2 regions of the Bacillus sp. N1(2025) genome follow, and region 1 is predicted to be linked to the other one. Evidence: predicted binding sites of a transcription regulator. Region 1 holds the regulator's gene; the other holds the start of a gene.
What was found. The regulator NrdR, encoded in region 1, represses ribonucleotide reductase genes. The targets are predictions, from matches to a motif close to AACACNATATATNGTGTT.

Region 1 (9,454 bases):
TCATATGGTGAGGACAGTTCATCGGACGGAGCACGAGTGTTTCATTGTCCATTTCCATCGGCGGGAACATGCCCTCCTGATAATGTTCCCAGTGCCCTGATGTTTCGTACAGGTCTTTGCTTCCGAGAACAGGCGTATAGACGTGCTCATAACCGAGGCTCAGCTCTTTATCCACAATGTAGCGCTCGATCACGCGGCGGATGGTTGCGCCTTTCGGCAGCCAGAGCGGCAGGCCTTGTCCGACTTTTTGAGAGTTGGCGAACAATTTTAATTCTTTGCCCAGTTTTCGGTGGTCGCGCTCTTTCGCTTCTTCAAGCATCCGCAAATGCTCTTTCAAGTCATCCTTTTTAAAGAAGGCCGTGCCGTAAATGCGCTGAAGCATTTGGTTTTTGCTGTCGCCGCGCCAGTATGCGCCCGCAAGGCTCAGCAGCTTAAATTCTTTAATTTTGCCTGTAGACGGCACGTGCACGCCGCGGCACAGGTCAAAAAATTCGCCCTGCTCATAAATGGAGACCGTTTCGTCTTCTGGGATGGCATCCAGCAGTTCAAGCTTCAGATTATCGCCGATTTCCGCAAACATGGCTTTTGCTTCATCACGGCTCACTTCTTTTCGGATAATCGGGAGATTTTCACCGACGATGCGTTTCATTTCTTTTTCAATCTTCGGAAGGTCATCCGGCGTCAGCGCCTGCTCCATTTCAACGTCATAATAGAACCCGTTTTCAATGACGGGGCCGACACCGAATTTCACATCTTTATAAATGCGTTTAATCGCCTGGGCCAATAAATGCGCCGTGCTGTGCCGCATGATGTTCAAGCCTTCTTCTGTACCTTCTGTAATGATTTCTACGGCACCATCCTCTTGAATCGGCGTTCTTAAATCAATTTCCTGTCCGTTCAGTTTTCCGGCTAAAGACTTTTTCTTTAATCCCGGACTGATGGATGCCGCGATATCTTCTGTTGTTGTTCCTTTCGGAAATTCCTTTACCGCTCCGTCCGGAAATGTGATGTTGATCATATCTGACATCTTCGTCACTCCTTTTTTTATGCAAATCAAAAACCCCGCCCCCTATGAAAGGGACGAGGTTAAATAAACGGAATCGTGGTTCCACCCTTTTTTCCGCACGGCCGATTGTTTCGGCACCTGCGGCTCTAAACTCTGTAACGGGAGTTCCCGTCAGCTATTACTGGCGCTTCTTCCGGCGTTCACAGCTGAAGTTCAAAGGCGGTAAAGACAATGATCCATAGCTGGAAAGCTTTCAGCCTGGGCTCTCCTCTCTTATAAAGCCGGTATCAATGCTTCATGTCCTTATCAATACGTGTAGCAATCATTAATCTTTTATGTATTATAAAATGTCTGCGAGAAAAATGCAACTCGGTTTTCCGTCTGATTTCGCACAGACAGCCCTGCCGCTTACACAAGGCCGTCCGTGCGGCTATCCTTCCGTCTTCTCGGCTGCAAACGCGCTCAGCGGAAAAAGGCGCACCCTCTCCTGAAACACGTTTTGAATCGTTCTGGACATCATATGCTCCGGTTTGTCCGTATACAGTTCTACCGTCTCAGGCGCAATGGAGATCAGCGGCGCAAGGAGATGGGAATCTATATACATCGGGTGCTCCCGCACAAACCGTCTGTCTATGTATTTTTTCTGTTCCCGTTCTGACAAATAGCGCAGCTCCCACAGCGTAAAAGCCCGGTCATGTACGATGCGGACTTTCTTCATCCGCGGCGGATTGGTTGTCACATAATCTCTCAGAGACTGGATAAAGTTTTGATATTCCTGTTCCATCCGATATTCATCTATCGCAGCCTCCGCGTATTCTCTGAGCCGCTCATAATACCTGCCGAGCCGGAACGTCTGAAACGAACGCACGGAAAAAACACCCGCATCAAGTGAAATCGTCCGGAGCGCATCTGAAATAAACTGTGTGCGCGGCTCTTTCTTCGGCTCGAACGGATGATCCTCAAGCTCTCCTTCCATAATGCTGTGTGCAAGCTGAAGGATTTGCTGCTGTTCATCCTGATCGGTGAAGCAGTATGCGTCCTCAATAAGCGAAAGCATATGCTCGTCTTCTTTGCATTCCAAAAAAAACCTGACAAGTATCGGCTCAATAAAGCGCTGAACGCAAAAAGCCGTTTCAGACCTTGCGATTCCGACTTTTTTTATGCCTTCACGGACAATAAAATGTCTCCGGTCGTCCGATTGCTGAATGAGATGTAAAAAAGCGGCGGTATCGTGGTCATCTTCAAAGATCACTTCAAGCATATTTGTCCCCCCTTACGGCATCTGTTACAAGTATATGGGGGATGTTTTTAAAATAGACGTAAAGGTTAGCTTTCACCGCCGAACAAATGGCGCACCTTCTTTTTAAATATAACGGGAAGCGATAAAAATACGATGTAAAGACACATCACGCCGAGTACGGTCAGCACATTGCCGGACATAAAGCTCGCGCCGAGCACATTCAGGACGATCGTCCCCGGAATAATGCCCGCTGCGGTCGCCAAAAAATACGTCATCGGCCTGACTTTCGATAGGCCCGCGGCATAGCTGATCACATCAAAGTTAACAGGCAGAATGCGCAGGATAAAAATATAAAAGAAGCCATTGGTTTTCATCTGCTTTTGAATGGCTTCCATTTTTCCATGACGGCTTTTCTCATTAAAGGCAAACAGCCCCGCCGCAAAAAAAGACGCGGCGGCAGCGCCCATTGAGCCCGCCAGCGTATACATGGTGCCGAAAAACGGCCCGAACGCCAATCCTCCGGCGACGGAAACGATTGATACGGGAAACAGCACAAAAGGCCTGACAATGGAAATTCCGATAAACACAAGCGGCGCAAAAACACCGAACGATAATACCCACAGCCGGATCTCCTTAGGCGACAGATTCAGATATTTGCGGTTTGCCCACAGTAAAAGGCCCGCTCCCGCCGCAGCCGCAGCCCAAGTGACAGCCTTCTTATTCCTCATTCCCTCAAATCCTTCCCATTGGACGCCGGCATCATGAACGGCGGCGGTTTTCCCCGTCAAGACGGACGGGCGAAGCCAAATATAAAATCCGCTCCATCAGTCTTGCCGCTTTTACTTCTTCCTTTTCTCCCCGCTGTGAATACGTAAAATGATGCTTCAGCTCGTCTGGTGAAAAATTAGACGAGAAGAAAGTGGGAAGCTGCTGGCTCATTCTGTGCTGAAGCACGGTGCCGATGACTTCATCCCTGACCCAGCTTGTCATTGACTCCGCTCCGATATCATCAAGCATCAGTACGGGCGTCGTTTTCACCATATTCAGTTTCGCCTCCAACGACTGATCCTGGAGAGAGTTTTTCAGCTCTCTGACAAATTCGGGAACATATACGATCATTGATGAATACTCTTTTTCCGCCAGCTCGTTGGCAATGGCGGCTAAAATAAATGTCTTTCCGATTCCGAATTTTCCGTACAGATACAGCCCTTTGCCTTTTCCCGTTTCATTATAGCTCTTCAGAAAATCCGTCACATGCTGGAAGATGCCGACTCTGCTCGGATCGGTAATGTCGATCTGCTGAAACGTCGCGCCGAGAAGATCCTGCTGGATATACATGCTCTTCATCAGGGACTTTTGCCTTTTCTGGCGGTCGAGCTTTCTCTTTTCCGGACATTCGTAATATTCAATATCAATGGAACGCCCGTTGATCACAAGCTTCGGATGATAGCCTTCAAGCAGGCTGTTCGTCCGGCTGTCTTTCGAACAGAAGGCGCACTGTTTGCTTTGCTGAACGAATTCGTACAGTTTATTTAACCCTCTGTCAATCATGCTTTGATTGATTACATCTTTCTGTTCCTTCAAAAAAGCCTGGACGTCTTCGTCGGCCATGACTTGCTGCTGCATTCGTTCCAGGCGTTTTTGAAAGTCAGGTCTTTTCGTCACGCCTTCTAAGGATCGGCTGATCGGTTCCATTCAATATCACCCCGCTTCTCTGTCTCAATAGGCAGAGTATTTTTTCAGTTTTTTCATTTCTTCCATCATTTTTTTCTTTTGTTCTTCAAGATCCTGCGCGGAAAGAGCCGGCTGTTCTTGTTTCTTCCCGGTTTCTTCTTCTTTCATCCAATCAGGGCGCTTTTCTTCCCGGACGGTTTTTTTGCCGCGCGCCGCGCCGTTTGTTTTGCCGTCCGCCCAATCAAGATATTGCCTGTGCTCTTCTATTGCGAGCTTCATTGCTTCCCGTACCGTTTTGACTTTCTTTCTGGCCCAGTGGGCGGCGATTTTTTGGATATAGTTTTTGGACAGCTTCATATCCGTTTTCAGCATGACATAATAAATCAGCACATTGGTGACGCCGGGCTCAAGCTTTTGTTCGAACATAATATCGGCGATAATCTGCAAGTCGGCTTTTGACGGCTCGGTCCCGTCGGCAATGTCCTGAAGAAGCTTTCTCGGTGATATGGTCTCAAGCTGTGCGATGAGTTCGCCGTTCAATGAATCGTCCTTTTCCGTCCGGTTTTCTCTCAAGGTGACAGGCTGTGTTTTATCAATCAGTTCCGGAAGCTTCCCGCTTCTTTCAATTTGATACCAGTCGCTGGCCGCTTTCCTCAGCGCTTCGGCCGTTATCGTATCCTGTTCATTAATTGCGGTCATGACGACGTGCTGCATGGAGATAGGATCTATTCCGTATAAATATGAAAGCTTTTTAATGCTCTCCCGCACGTCCTGCGTGATTGATTTGCGCGGTATCATCGTTTCTGACAGTCCCGCCATGAAAAGCTCAAAATCAAACACTTCCTCCGTCACCGTATAGGAAGGCGCTTGTCCGACAGACGCCGTCTCATAGTCCTCGGGGAGCTTCATCGCCTCTTCCATATCAGGCGTCATTTTCCATTCACTCGGCTGAAAAGAGGCAAAAGCGTGATTAAACGGACGGGTAATTTCCCTTGCGCCCACGCCGACGGAAGGGTGCGTGTAAAATTGTCTCAGCTGCTGGTATTTCGTTTTACCGACTCTGTTATAAAGAAAGACATTCAGCATGCCGTCTTCAAAAAAATCATTCGGTCTGAGCGGGGGCAGCAGCTCATAAATAAACATCCGCTCTTTTTGCTCGGACTCCCGGATATACACTTTCAGCAGCCCGATTCCTTCAAGCTTTCCCTGTTCATGATGAATCTTTTTTAAATTTGACTGCATCATGCCCATCAGCTGCCTGTGCGTGGATTCCGCTCCCCACAAGCGGTTCTGCTCAAGCTCCCCCCATAAGGTCATATAAAGGGAGAATGCAAAAGAACCGATCAGCGGCTGGTACAGATGTGTCAAAACCTGTCTGTCGACATCCTGAAGAAGCGAACGGCTTTTGACCGTATAAGGATCTACAGGCAATACGTCATTCCAATAGTCAGCCATGATTCTCAAACCTTCCGATATGTTTCTACTCTCATTTTACACCGTTTCTGCGATCTATCAAATGCCAATTTTGCTCATGAGAAAAGAGCCAGACACAATCTCTTAGCTCTCTCAGCGTTCTTTCTTTATTAAATCTTTCAATTCATCGATAAACACGTTTATATCCTTAAACTGCCGGTAGACGGAGGCAAAGCGGACATAAGACACCTCATCGATTTTCGCCAGACGGTCCATTACCATTTCTCCGACAAGTTCGCTTTTGACTTCAGATACACCTTGGTTTCTCAGCTCTTTTTCAATGTCAAAGCACATGTCTTCCAATGTTTTTAAAGGAACGGGCCTTTTTTCACAAGCTTTAATTAACCCGCGCAGCATTTTTTCACGGCTGAATTCTTCCCGGACGCCTTCTTTTTTCACGACGATCAGAGGCATCTCTTCAAACTTCTCAAATGTAGTGAAGCGGTAATGGCAGGCTTCGCATTCCCGCCTTCTGCGGATTGATTTCCCTTCGTCCGCAGGCCGTGAATCAAGTACGCGGGAACCGTTATGCTGGCATGAAGGACATTTCAAATTGGATCAGCTCCCATCTGTTTCGTTGCTGTAATGCGGTTCGCAAGCTTCCGGTAAATGCCCGCCAACGTTTCTAGGATGAGCCTATTTGTTGGGAGAGCCGATAGACCGGCCTTATCTTTTCTATTTTACAAAAAAAATGCTTAAAGAAAAAGCAATGCTGTTTTTTTACATTAGAAAAGGAGCATCAGCTTCAAAGCGCGTAATGGCTTTTTCAGCTTAGCTCCCTTGTGTTTGCGTTTTGAAAATTACAGTACTTTCACTTGTGCCTGTTTAATCTGTACAGGCCCCATTCCTCTCGGTATTTCAATGTTTTCTCTTGTATCTGCATGTAATGCGTCCGCAATGTAATCCGCAGCCACATTAGGATCCAGGTCTCCACAAGTATAAACATCAATGCTTGCATATCCGTGTTCAGGAAAACTGTGAATCGTTAAATGTGACTCAGAGATAATAACGACTCCGCTTACGCCTTGCGGTGCAAATTTGTGAAATGCGACCTCGCGCACCTCAGCTCCTGATTTCAAAGCAGCATTTACAAACGTTTTTTCAATAAAATCCATGTCATTGAGCTTATCAAAATCGCATCCCCACAGCTCGGAGATGACGTGACGCCCCATTGTTTCCATAATCATGGACCCCCCTTAACAAGAATTAAAAAAGTGAATTTCCGAGAACTGACCCGGCCATTTACCACGGGGGAAAGTTAGTCCGGAGAGGTCCTAACCCTTTAAGTAATTCCGAAGCAGTCACGAGCAAGAAGTTCACGAAAGATAGTATACTGTGTTTAAGTTTATTTTGCAAGGTGTGTTTTTTGCGAATATGCCGTTAAGGGTTTTTTTCTAACAAATGTCCATGATCTTTAGTCTACACAGCTGACGGGTGTTTCATTCGCGCGGCGACGTGACGGATAAGATCAACGACCCGGCAGGAATATCCCCATTCATTGTCATACCAGGCGAGCACCTTTACTTTTCGGTCTTCCATCACTATCGTTGTCAGTCCGTCAATGATCGCAGAGTGTGAATTCGTATTATAATCCGAAGAAACGAGCGGCTCATCCGAATAATCAAGAATTCCGTACATCGACGTTTTTGCGGCTCTTTGGAAAGCGGCGTTCACTTGCTCGGCCGACACATCTGTTTTCAGATCGCAGACAAGGTCCACTAATGACACATTCGGAACGGGAACACGCAAAGCGAGACCGTGAAGTTTTCCTTTCAAATGAGGCAGCACGAGCGACAGCGCTTTGGCGGCGCCTGTAGAAGTCGGAATGATGGATTCTCCGCACGCTCTCGCCCTCCGCAGATCTTTATGCGGATTGTCGATATTTTTTTGATCATTCGTGTAAGCGTGAACAGTCGTCATCAGGCCGCTTTCAATCCCGAATTCCTGATCAAGCACTTTGACGACCGGCGCAAGACAGTTTGTCGTGCAGGATGCATTTGAAATAATGACATGTTCATCGGGATTGAACTGCTCTTCATTTACTCCCATGACAATGGTAACGTCTTCATTTTTGCCCGGAGCCGTTAAAATAACTTTTTTCGCCCCTGCTTCAATATGGCTCATTGCTTTTTCTTTTGAATTAAATTTCCCCGTTGCCTCTACGACGATGTCTATTCCGCATTCTTTCCACGGAAGCTCTCTCGGGTCCCGGCGATTGAACAGCATAATATGTTTTCCGTTGACGATCAGACTGTCGTCGGAGGTCTCAACTTCTTGATCGTATTTGCCGTGAATTGTGTCATACTTTATCAAATGAGCAAGCGTTTCCGGGGGATAGCTTGCATTAATGGCTGTTATTTGAATTTGATCATCTTCCATTGCTTTTCTGAACACCATTCTTCCGATTCTTCCAAACCCGTTGATTGCTACTTTTACCTTCATGCTCAGGTCACCCCTTTTTAATATGCCACTCTAATTTACCTTTATTTATATATAGTATAACACATTAAAAGAAATCCGCCAGTACAACTTGATAAAAATCCACCCTTATACCGATCAATATGTTGTTCAATCGGTTTTTTTGCATATAAAATGATCTTTCTTCCATAAAAAAAGCAGGATCAGCGTCTCAGGCTGCCTGCTTTTTTCTTATATTTGTCCCGGTTCTTTAAATTTGTCATTTAAAATGCTGTCCTCTAAAACGGAAGACACCTCGCCGTACCGTTTAGCAATATGCATCGCGCCCCAGTCGCACAGCGCGTTTAAAATTCTTTCCAGACTGTGCCCGTATTCACTCAGCTCGTATTCCACTTTCGGCGGCACCTGATTGTACACGATCCGGTTGATGACGCCGTCAGCTTCCAGCTCCCGCAATTGCTGTGTCAGCATCTTCTGGGTGATGTCCGGCATAAGCCGCTTCAATTCGCTTGTCCGTTTTTTCCCGCGCATGAGGTGGCAGAGGATCACACACTTCCATTTTCCGCCGATCACTTCAAGCGCCGCCTCTACGGATATATTGTATTTTTTCTTCAGCAACGGTAATTCCTCCTCATCTATAGGAACTAAAAAGTGCCTATGGCACTTAAAAGTACGTTCTTTTCAATGACACTTCTATCGATCATAATGACATTTGCCGGCTGAAAAGGAATGTACTCTTATACTTATATCGTTTACCCGGCATCATTTCAACCATACATTATCGTTCAAGGAGGAAAACAGATGTCTTCACATCGCCAAAGCTATTTACCAGCGCTGCTGGCATTAGCCGTCAGCGCTTTTGCGATCGGCACAACCGAATTTATCAGCGTCGGGCTGCTGCCGCTTATATCTCAAGATCTGCATATACCTGTGACAACGGCGGGGCTTACCGTTTCCATGTATGCTCTGGGCGTGACATTCGGCGCGCCGGTTTTAACATCTCTCACATCCGGCATGTCACGGAAAACGCTGCTGCTCTGGGTGATGTTAATTTTTATCGCCGGAAATACACTCGCGGCAAGTGCGTCCTCAATCGGCGTCTTACTGGCGGCACGGGTTATTTCGGCGTTTTCCCACGGCATTTTCATGTCAATCGGGGCAACAATCGCCGCCAATATCGTGCCGGAGCATAAAAGAGCAAGCGCGATTTCCATTATGTTTACGGGGCTGACGGTGGCTACGGTGACCGGCGTTCCGTTCGGCACCTATCTCGGCCAGCAATTCGGATGGAGAATCGCATTTGCCGTCATTGTGGCGGTAGGAATCATCGCATTCCTCACAAACGCGCTTCTCGTTCCGTCGCATTTGCGCAAAGGGACGAAAACCGCATTTTCCGAGCAGGTCAAACTCGTCACAAACGGGCGGTTATTGCTTTTATTTATTATTACGGCGTTAGGCTACGGCGGAACGTTTGTCGTGTTTACGTATTTATCTCCGCTTCTTCAGGAGGTAACCGGTTTTCAGAAAGAAACCGTCGCGGCCATCCTGCTCATTTACGGAATTGCGATTGCCATCGGAAACATGATTGGCGGCCGTTTATCAAACCGAAATCCGCTGAAAGCCTTGTTTTATATGTTCATTGT
Region 2 (9,454 bases), on a different contig from region 1:
CATGCCAAGGGCTTGGAGCAAGCTTTCGGTCTAAAAAAAAAGGCTGACTTTTATAAAGTGCAAATCGGTGCATTCAAAGTGAAAGCAAATGCTGATGCGCTTGCCGCCGATGCGGTGTCTAAAGGTTTTGACGCGATTGTGCTTCCAAAAGGCGGCTTATTTAAAGTGCAGATCGGCGCATTCTCTTCCAGAGATAATGCTGAAGCGTTGGCAGCACGGGCCGAAAAAGCCGGATTTGATGCCTTCATTGTGCAAGACTAAATGAAAAAACCCCTGCTCTCCCTTTTTTGGGACGAACGGGGGTTTTTTGTTATTAAAGTATATCGGCGACAAACTGAGACCAAGCTTCAAGACGCTGATACACATTTTCCTCTTTCAGTTCGCTCAGTTTCATCCAGCGCCCGGCGATTTGATCTTTTTCTTTCACTTCGACTTGTGCCGCAGACGCTAACTGGAGCGCAGAAAGGATGCCGATATGCACCTTCCCTACATCGTTTTCATCATCATTGATCAGGCCGAGTGTGACAATGTTTTGTTTGTCCTCCTCGCGAATGTACAGTTCTTCCGCCAGCTCCCGGTCGGTATTCTGTTTCAGCACTTCCGAAAATGAAGCCGCCCCTTCCATAGGGTTCATGTGTCCGCCGAAACCGAGAGAAAGCTTATTATGGAGGCGCGATTCCCCTCCGCCCGCAAGCCGTTCATACACAAACACCTCATCATCGCGGCGGATGACGACATACGGAATCGGCTGTTTAAATCGCGGGTCCTCTTCCGCGTCGCCTCTTCTGATTTCAAAAAAATGCGCCTCAATTTGAGCCATAATGTTTACGATACGTTCATCCTCGCTGTTGACTCCCTGAAATGTCAGCATTTCGTTTTGAAAGACGTCACTCCGCGGTGCAGCCAAGATGATTTCATCCATTTTATTCATGCCCGTTCCTCCTGTCTTACCTCTCCATTCAAGCCAAAAGAGCAGATATTATATCTGCTCTTCATCTTGGCCAAAATAAAAATCTTCGTCCTTAATCGGTTCTACCGTCGCTTTTTTGTAGCCGTTCCCTTTCATGGAGAAGAAATCATGTGATTTTGTTTTGGTGTTTAATCCGTTTAATACGATCGGATTAATATCCTCTTCTTCAAAGTAAGGATCGAACCCTAAGTTCATCAAAGCTTTATTGGCGTTATAGCGGATGAATTTCTTTACATCGTGTGAGAGTCCGACTTGATCGTACAAGTCCTCTGTATATTCAAGCTCATTTTCATATAACTGATTCAGAAGGTCAATCGCAAATTCACGAAGCTCTGCTTTTTTCTCTTCTGTCTGTTTATTATAAATTTCCTGAGCAAGGAGACCGACATACACGCCGTGAATCGCTTCGTCACGAAGGATCAGGTTAATGATCTCACCGCTTTGCATCAGTTTTCCTTGTCCGTAGAAATATAACGGATAATAGAAACCGCTGTAGAAAAGGAAGCTTTCCAGATAGACGGAAGCAACCATCGCTTTGAACAGTGAAATTTCATCATCTTTTTGAATGGCTTTGTAAAGCCCGACAATCATTTGCGCTTTTTTCTGCAAATATTTATTTTGTTTAACCCATTCAAATACTTCATTAATCGTTTCAGTCGGAGCAAGCGTCATAAAAATATTTGAATATGATTTTGCGTGCACCGCGTTTTCCATCATCGCCATGAAATTAAGAACCGCTTTTCGCTGATGGCCTTCGACGTGCTCGGCCACAATCGGCATGCCCGTGTTCCCCTGCTCTGTATCAAGCAGTGTCAGGCCGGCGAGCACCTTCATGTACGTATCCTGCTCATTTTTACCCAAATACTTCCAAGTGAGAAGATCGCCGTTTAATGCGATCTCTTCCGGAAGCCAAAACTGCTTTACGTTTTGGTTGTAAAACATTTGGGTGAAATCATCTTCATGCTTTGACCAGTTTGCTGCGTCATAAATTTTTGTCACTGTAAACTCTCCTTTAATCAAACGACACAAGAAAGACAGCTGTCCTGCCCGGTATCTTTCGTTCTTGCATAGTAAATGGTTTTGATGCCTCTATGGTGGGCATACAGATCAATACGGTTCAGATCACGAGTTGTCATCGTATCTTTCAAAAACAGGGTAAAGCTGATTCCCTGATCGATATGCTGCTGGATTGTCGCGATCATATCCACCACTTTGAACATGTCCATATCATAAGCTTCTTTGTAGAAGAACCAGTTATTAGACGCTAACCCCGGCATCGGGTAATACGTTTTTGAATTTCCGTATGTTCTTTCTTCGATCCGTTCCATGATCGGCATAACGGACGCCGTGCTGGATTGGACGTAGGAAATGGAGCCTGTCGGCGCGATGCACAGTCTGTAGCTGTGGTACATGCCGTTTTCAGCGACAAACGCCTTCAGCTCTTTCCAGTCTTCGATTGTCGGAATGTGCATGCCTTCAAAGAGCGCAGCGATTTTTTCGTATGCCGGTGAGAATTCTTTTTCGATGTATTTATTGAAATATTCTCCCGTTGCATATGTGGAGCCTTCATAATGCTCAAACGTTTCGCCTTTTTCTTTCGCAAGCTCAGCTGAACGCTGGATGGAATAAAAGTTCACCATCATAAAGAACGTATTCGCGAAATCTCTTGCTTCCGGGCTTTCATACGCGATGCCGTTTTGGGCCAGGTAGCCGTGAAGGTTCATGGCGCCTAAACCGATTGACTTCATCGCTTTGTTCGCGCGTCTGACTGCCGGCGCGTTGCGGATATCCGTCGTCTCAGATACATGAGTCAGGGAATCCGTCGCGAGTTTCACCGTGCGCTCAATCGATTTATGTTTCATGACATTCAAAATATTTAATGAACCAAGGTTGCAGGAAATGTCCAAGCCGATTTCGTCTTCCTCGTCATAATCTGTGTAAGCCGAAACCTGTGACGCCTGAAGCACTTCAGAGCAAAGGTTCGAGAATTTCACTTTTGATACGTGGTTATTCGCGTGCTCTTTGTTTACGTTATCTTGGAACATAATGTACGGATAACCTGACTCAGAACGGAGAACGGCAAGCTTTTCAAGCAGTTTGCGCGCATTCACTTTTTCTTTTTTGACACGCGGGTTGTCGACAAGCTCTTCATACATCGCCGTCATGTCCATTTCGTCCATATGCTGGCCGTATTCTTTATAAATCGTATGCGGATAGAATACATAAGCCGCTTTATCCTCACGTGCAAGCTCAACGAACTTATCCGGAATGACGACACCGATAGAAAGCGTTTTGACGCGCACATCTTCATCCGCAGAAATCTTTTTCGTATCAAGAAAATCATTGATATCGCGGTGGAAAATATTTAAATACGCCGCGCCTGAGCCTTGTCTTTGGCCCATTTGGTCAGCGTAACGGAACGCATTATCAAGAAGCTTCATGACGCCTACAACACCTTTTGTGGCGTTTTCAACATCTTTAATCGCTTCGCCTTTCGCGCGAAGTTTGGACAGATTAAGAGAAACCCCGCCGCCCAATTTAGACAGCTGCATGGAAATATCGATCGCCCGTGAAATATCGTTTAAGGAATCATTGACTTCGAGCAAGAAGCAGCTCACCAGTTCTCCGCGGCGTTTTCTGCCGGCATTCAAAAATGTCGGTGTACTCGGCTGATATTCCTGGTTGATCATCAGGTTTACATATTCTTTTGCTTTCTCAGTGTCGCCGTTTGCGAAGAACAGCGCGACGATTGAGATTCGGTCCTCATAACGCTCGAGAATTCTTTTCTTGTCATTCGTTTTCAAAGCATAGTCATTATAAAATTTAAACGCACTCATGAAGGAAGGAAAACGAAACTTCTTTGCGTAAGCTGTTTTAAACACTTCTTTAATGTCTTCAAAAGAGTAAAGGCTTAAGAATTCCTCTTCGTAGTATTGGTTTTCAATCAAATAATCCAGCTTCTCTTTTAAATCGTGAAAGTAAACTGTGTTTTGATTGATATAGTCAACAAAATAGCTATGTACAGCCTCTTTATCTTTATCAAACTGGAATTTTCCATCTTGTTGGATCATGATTTCGTTATTTAACTGGATCCATTTTGGCACTTGATTTTGTGACAAGTCTTTCTACCTCCTGAGTAAACAATTCAACGTCTTTAGATGTGCCGCTGAGTTCAAATTTGTGCAAGATCGGCACCTGATATTGTCTTGAAATGGTATCGGCGCTTTTTGCAAAGTTATCGCCCCATACTTTGTTGCCGCTCGCAGCGACTCCTAATAAGAGATGGGCGTATTTTTCGAGAAATGATTGTGTTGATGCCGGTACCTGGCCGAAGTTTGTCGTGTAGGTGACCAAAACAAACGGAGTGTCCACGTGGTCCGTTTCGTCCACCTTGCGGATCAGCTGAAAGTCTGTTTTATTCACAAAACGCTGAACATTCCCTGTCTTTGAATCAAATATGATTTGAACCATCCTTATCACGACCTATCAAAAATAATGAATCTCTTAACACTATATATAGTATACTAACCTCTCAGAAAAACACAACATATTGAGATCGATTTATAAAAAATTCATATTTTTGAAAGAGCGGACTTTGGCTCTGGCCCGATTAACGCCCAAAAAAGAGAGCAGAACGAGAATCATCTCTCATCCTACTCAAGGTGTCATGTGTAAGCCGATGTCTATCATAACATGAAAAAAAACTGCTTAGTAGTCTAGACTTTTATTCTTATTTTTTGTAAGAATCACATTTTTTTTCGCTTTCAACGGTTTCTTCAATCTCCACATCAGCACCGATTTCTTTCAGCACGGCTTTCAGAGCGCTTGTGATGGAAGCCTCTCTGATCAGTTCTTTGCCGTCAACGATGATGCTGGTTCCATATTCATAGCAGGAATCATCTTCACAAGTTTCTTCCCAATGGTTGATTATCACCTTGTGTTTCAATCGTCTCACCCTCTGCATGATCAATGTCAGTACTTAGTGTAGCTTGTGCGGCCCGCTTTGTAAATTCGAACGCTTGTGAAATTTATTCAAGCTCATCCAGCGCCGTTTCTTTTTTCAGTTCGATTTTATTCGTTTTTTCATCATAGCGGTATATTTTTAAGTAACCGTCCTCAACGATGCCGAAACGATTATGTTCCAGCTGCACCATGCCTTCTGTCTGCGGTTCGGTATCCGCCAAGCCGCCGTCATCATCCGTCACCACCGTCTCATGATTGCTGCAAGCTCCAAACAGCAAAAAAACAGCGATCCAAACGAGCGTAATCCTGATTCTTCTCAGTTCATTTTCACTTTCGAACACGATTTTCCGAACCCCCCTTTTATGTTTCCGATATACAGCCTGCAATATACAGATGCGCATAGAAAAAGACCATTGTTCATGGTCTTTTTCAAAAAGTCTATTCAAGCTCAAGCTGGACGTTTTTTTGCGGGGCGAACGTGGAGATGGCATGTTTATAAATAAGCTGCTGCTTCCCCTCCGTTTCGAGCAAAACGGTAAAGTTGTCAAAGCCTTTTACCTGGCCGCGAAGCTGGAAGCCGTTGAGTAAAAACACCGTGACGAACGTATTGTCTTTTCGGATTTGATTCAAAAACTGATCTTGAATATTAATCGGTTTCATGTTTCGTCCTCCTTGGTTCTCAATACAATACTGTTTCGATTAAATTTCCAGTTTTCCTGCTATGCACTCGAAAATTTCCTTTTTTTTCTGCTCAATATCAACAGGCGGCGTCATATCTGTCCATGAAACGGGCATTTTATTGCGAAACCAGGTCAGCTGGCGTTTCGCATATCGCCTAGAATTTTGTTTTAATTGCCCCACAGCCTGAGGGAACGGCACTTTTCCATCAAGATATTCATACAGCTCTTTATAGCCGATCGCCTGAATCGATTGGCTGTCCCGGATATTCATATCATACAGCCGCTTTACTTCGTCAAGAAGGCCGGTTTCCAGCATCAGGTCAACGCGCTCGTTAATCCGGCCGTACAGCACTTCTCTGTCCATTGTAAGACCGATAAGAATCGCATTGTAAAGCAGCTCCCGTTTTTGGGTTTTAAGATGCTCTGACATTGTTTTTCCCGATACATGCAGGATTTCGAGCGCGCGGATGACTCTTCGCGTATTGTTTTGATGAATGGCTGCCGCCGCTTCCGGGTCGGCTGCCGCAAGCTTGGCATGAAGCGCTTCCGCCCCTTCTTCAGCTGCCAGTTTCTCCATGTGCTCCCGGAATACAGGGTCGCCGGAGTTTTCCGTGAACGTATAGTCATACAGCACGGACTGAATGTACAGACCCGTCCCCCCGACAATCATCGGCAGCTTTCCTCTATCGGCAATCTCGGTGATTTTTCCTCTCACCATTTTTTGATAATCCGCCGTTGAAAAAGTGTCGGACGGCTCCAAAATATCAATCAGGTGATGCGGCACGCCTTCTGTCTCTTCTTCGGTGACTTTGGCCGTTCCGATGTCCATCCCTTTATATACCTGCATGGAATCTCCGCTGATGATTTCCGCATTCAGCATTTTCGCGAGTCCGATGCTTAGTTTTGTTTTTCCGACTGCCGTCGGTCCGACGAGTATGACGACAGGCTGTTTTTTATTTTTCAATATGTATCACTCTCTTTTATAAATCTCCCCCTAATTATAGCATTCATTTCTTCAGGCACCTATCCATTTTGCCCTTTTTCCTGAGCGCTAAACGTCCACTACCACCCGATCGGCTCGTTTCCGACAACCTCTCTCGTTTTTCCTTTGAGTGTATGGCGGTGCGTTTTCCGCCCTTCCTCCCGCGGATCGTAAACGACGCCGCCGTGCTGGATCTGAATCGGCTCATTGTAGGCGGCAAAGGTGGTCTCTGAAAGCTCATGGTAATGTGTTCCGTCAACCCTCGGGATGGCAGGGCCGGAAATGCCGTAATACCTATGAAAATGGCCGTTTTCAAACGAGGTGATGCCCGTATAGAAATGTGTATGCTCATCTGTATTGCTGCCGTTCTCCGGCTGCGAAAAGCCTTCAATCAAATGGTAATGCCCCTGCACAACATCCGTAACCGCCCGGTATGCGTGTGTGTGCGGAGGTTTTTTTGACCAATCGGACTGATACAGACCCACAAAAGCTCACTCCTTTATTTTTTTGATAAACGCCCAATCAAAAATTGGTGGGCTGAATACTCTGTTATCATCTCAAATTTATTCTTGGAGGTACCTTAATTATGAATGAAGAATACACATACGCAGTAGATAGTGATATGAGACCGTTTGGGCGGCCTGGATTTGGGTTCGGCCGGCCGGGCTTCGGATTCGGACGGCCCGGATTCGGATTTGGATTCGGACGGCCTGGTTTTGGATTTGGCCGGCCTTGGTTTGGTTATGGATTCGGACGGCCGTTTGGTTTTTACGGCGGACCGTTTTTCGGAGGGCTTGTCGGGGGGCTTGTCGGAAGCGCTTTATTCAATCCGTACTTGTACGGGGGTTACGGCTACGGCTATCCGTATTTCTATTGACGAATCAAAAAGGCTCCTCCCCGGGGGCCTTTTTGTATAGGTCTAATGTCTTGACTTGGCGGGCAAAGTTCGGATATTATTTTACTTTACTGCCTTAAACAAAAGGCATAAGGATTATGATGAGAGGGGGATTTGATATGATTCTGGGTTATATCTTCCTCACAATTGCTATTTTATCAGAGTCAATCGGCGCGGCCATGCTGAAAGTCTCCCGCGGATTTACGCGGTTTTTGCCGAGCGCGCTTGTAGTGGCAGGCTATTCATTGGCCTTTTATATGCTTTCACTGACACTGAATCTCATTCCGCTCAGCTTATCCTATGCAACATGGAGCGGAGCCGGAACGGTGCTCGCATCCATTATCGGAGCGAAATGGTTTCATGAAAAACTGGACAAGCAGGCCGTCATCGGACTCTTTTTCTTATTGGCCGGTGTCATTTTGATGAATTGGTAGAAAGGAGAGGCATGCTGATGAAAGGATTACTCTGCCTGGCATTAGCCATTGTATCAGAAGTGTTCGGGAGCACGATGCTGAAGCTGTCGGACGGTTTTACGCACCTGTGGCCCGCTCTCGGCGTCATTGCCGGAATCGGAGCCTCTTTTATGTTTTTGAGCTTCTCATTGAAAAGCCTTGATTTATCCGCCGCATACGCGACATGGTCAGGTGTCGGCACCGCTTTAACGGCAATTGTCGGCTTTTTTGTTTTTAAGGAGGCCATGACAGTCAAAATGATGATCGGGCTTGTTTTGGTCATCACGGGCGTCATCCTGCTGAACCGTTCCAAGTCTCAAAAAGCTAAAAAAAATCAAACGGCCCGGAGCTGACCGTTTGAACTCGTCAAGCGCGGGCAGCTTTTACTTCAACCTCAAGCTCCATCTCCACGTTTCCTTGGACCGCTCGTGAAATCATACATGAGGACTCCGCTTTTTGCGCTAACTTCCTGGCGAGCGTAAAATCCGTTTCGGCTGCATCCGGCTTTAATAATATAAACGGGCGGTGAATGATTTTCTGGTACGTGAACACACCATTCGTGACGTCTACAATTCCTTCAGATTCCATATGTAGATCTTCTTTATCCAGGCCGCTTCTTTCCATCATCGCCGCAAGCGTTATAATATAACAGGTCGCGGCCGCTCCAAGCAGCATTTCATCAGGATTTGTGCCTTCTCCGGGTCCGTCCATTTCCTTAGGAATGGACACAGCCGTTTCCAGCCGGCCGCTTTTAATATCGCCGACGTCATTCCGATTTCCGGGCCAATTTGCTTTTAAATAGAAGTGATGTTTTGCCAAGGGACAAACCTCCTTTTTTTCAGTTTACTCATCTTTCACTGGTTTGTCTTTTTTTAAGCTCACGAATACTCTTGATTGATCACTCTTTTTATCGTACGGACAAACCGGTAAAATTCCTCCGTTTTTGTGAATTCCCTTTCGCGGTAATCAAAATTATCAAAAAACGCTTCCCGCTGTTTTCTGCTGATCTCAAGCTGTATGCTCAGCCCGGTTTGCGCCTGGTTATTGATATTTTCGGTGTCAACCCCGGCCAGACCGGTTTTTGAGGTTGCCAATTCTGCAGAAAATCCGTTTCGTTCGAGAGCTCTCACCAATTTTTTCGCCCGCTTCCGGTCGCTTCCTCCGACAAGAGTATTTTTCTCGTCGCCTTTATAACCGTGAACTGCGATAACATAATGGTGCTGCTTAATGCTTTCGACTGCTGAAGGCTCATCGAACTTGGTGCTCGTAATATGAAGAGTCTGGTTATCATGCGCTTTTAATCCCTCAAACAGGTAGGTTGAATAATCATCCCTGAAAGAGCGGACGATCTCGCTCACCCCGCCCTCAATTCTCCCTCCGTGCGGCGACATGATCAATACGGGGCTCCCCTTTCGCTTATTGTACGATATATGATAATCATCGGGGTCTTCGTGTTCAGCCAGATCTTTAAAATCTGTGTATGTATCAGAAGAATTCGAGGGATCAGGGTCT

Region 2: the regulator NrdR is predicted to act here: its motif matches at 4,477-4,494, upstream of nrdI (class Ib ribonucleoside-diphosphate reductase assembly flavoprotein NrdI).

The regions. Positions count from the first base shown of each region.
Region 1 is NZ_JBLTJB010000001.1:174,282-183,735, reverse strand. Features, by position in the region: gene thrS (threonine--tRNA ligase) at 1-1,027, opposite strand, end outside; gene ytxC (putative sporulation protein YtxC) at 1,437-2,267, opposite strand; gene ACNFN4_RS00975 (TVP38/TMEM64 family protein) at 2,333-2,974, opposite strand; gene dnaI (primosomal protein DnaI) at 3,006-3,941, opposite strand; gene ACNFN4_RS00965 (replication initiation and membrane attachment family protein) at 3,966-5,375, opposite strand; gene nrdR (transcriptional regulator NrdR) at 5,487-5,945, opposite strand; gene speD (adenosylmethionine decarboxylase) at 6,194-6,574, opposite strand; gene ACNFN4_RS00950 (glyceraldehyde-3-phosphate dehydrogenase) at 6,813-7,835, opposite strand; gene ACNFN4_RS00945 (winged helix-turn-helix transcriptional regulator) at 8,043-8,429, opposite strand; gene ACNFN4_RS00940 (MFS transporter) at 8,613-9,454, shown strand, end outside.
Region 2 is NZ_JBLTJB010000007.1:231,616-241,069, reverse strand. Features, by position in the region: gene ACNFN4_RS16380 (N-acetylmuramoyl-L-alanine amidase) at 1-261, shown strand, start outside; gene ACNFN4_RS16375 (hypothetical protein) at 314-931, opposite strand; gene nrdF (class 1b ribonucleoside-diphosphate reductase subunit beta) at 980-1,969, opposite strand; gene nrdE (class 1b ribonucleoside-diphosphate reductase subunit alpha) at 1,987-4,089, opposite strand; gene nrdI (class Ib ribonucleoside-diphosphate reductase assembly flavoprotein NrdI) at 4,049-4,441, opposite strand; gene ACNFN4_RS16355 (hypothetical protein) at 4,701-4,916, opposite strand; gene ACNFN4_RS16350 (YmzC family protein) at 4,999-5,274, opposite strand; gene hfq (RNA chaperone Hfq) at 5,372-5,593, opposite strand; gene miaA (tRNA (adenosine(37)-N6)-dimethylallyltransferase MiaA) at 5,633-6,577, opposite strand; gene ACNFN4_RS16335 (YmaF family protein) at 6,676-7,080, opposite strand; gene ACNFN4_RS16330 (hypothetical protein) at 7,218-7,472, shown strand; gene erbA (SMR family multidrug efflux transporter EbrA) at 7,610-7,924, shown strand; gene erbB (SMR family multidrug efflux transporter EbrB) at 7,942-8,295, shown strand; gene ACNFN4_RS16315 (OsmC family protein) at 8,309-8,761, opposite strand; gene ACNFN4_RS16310 (poly-gamma-glutamate hydrolase family protein) at 8,821-9,454, opposite strand, start outside.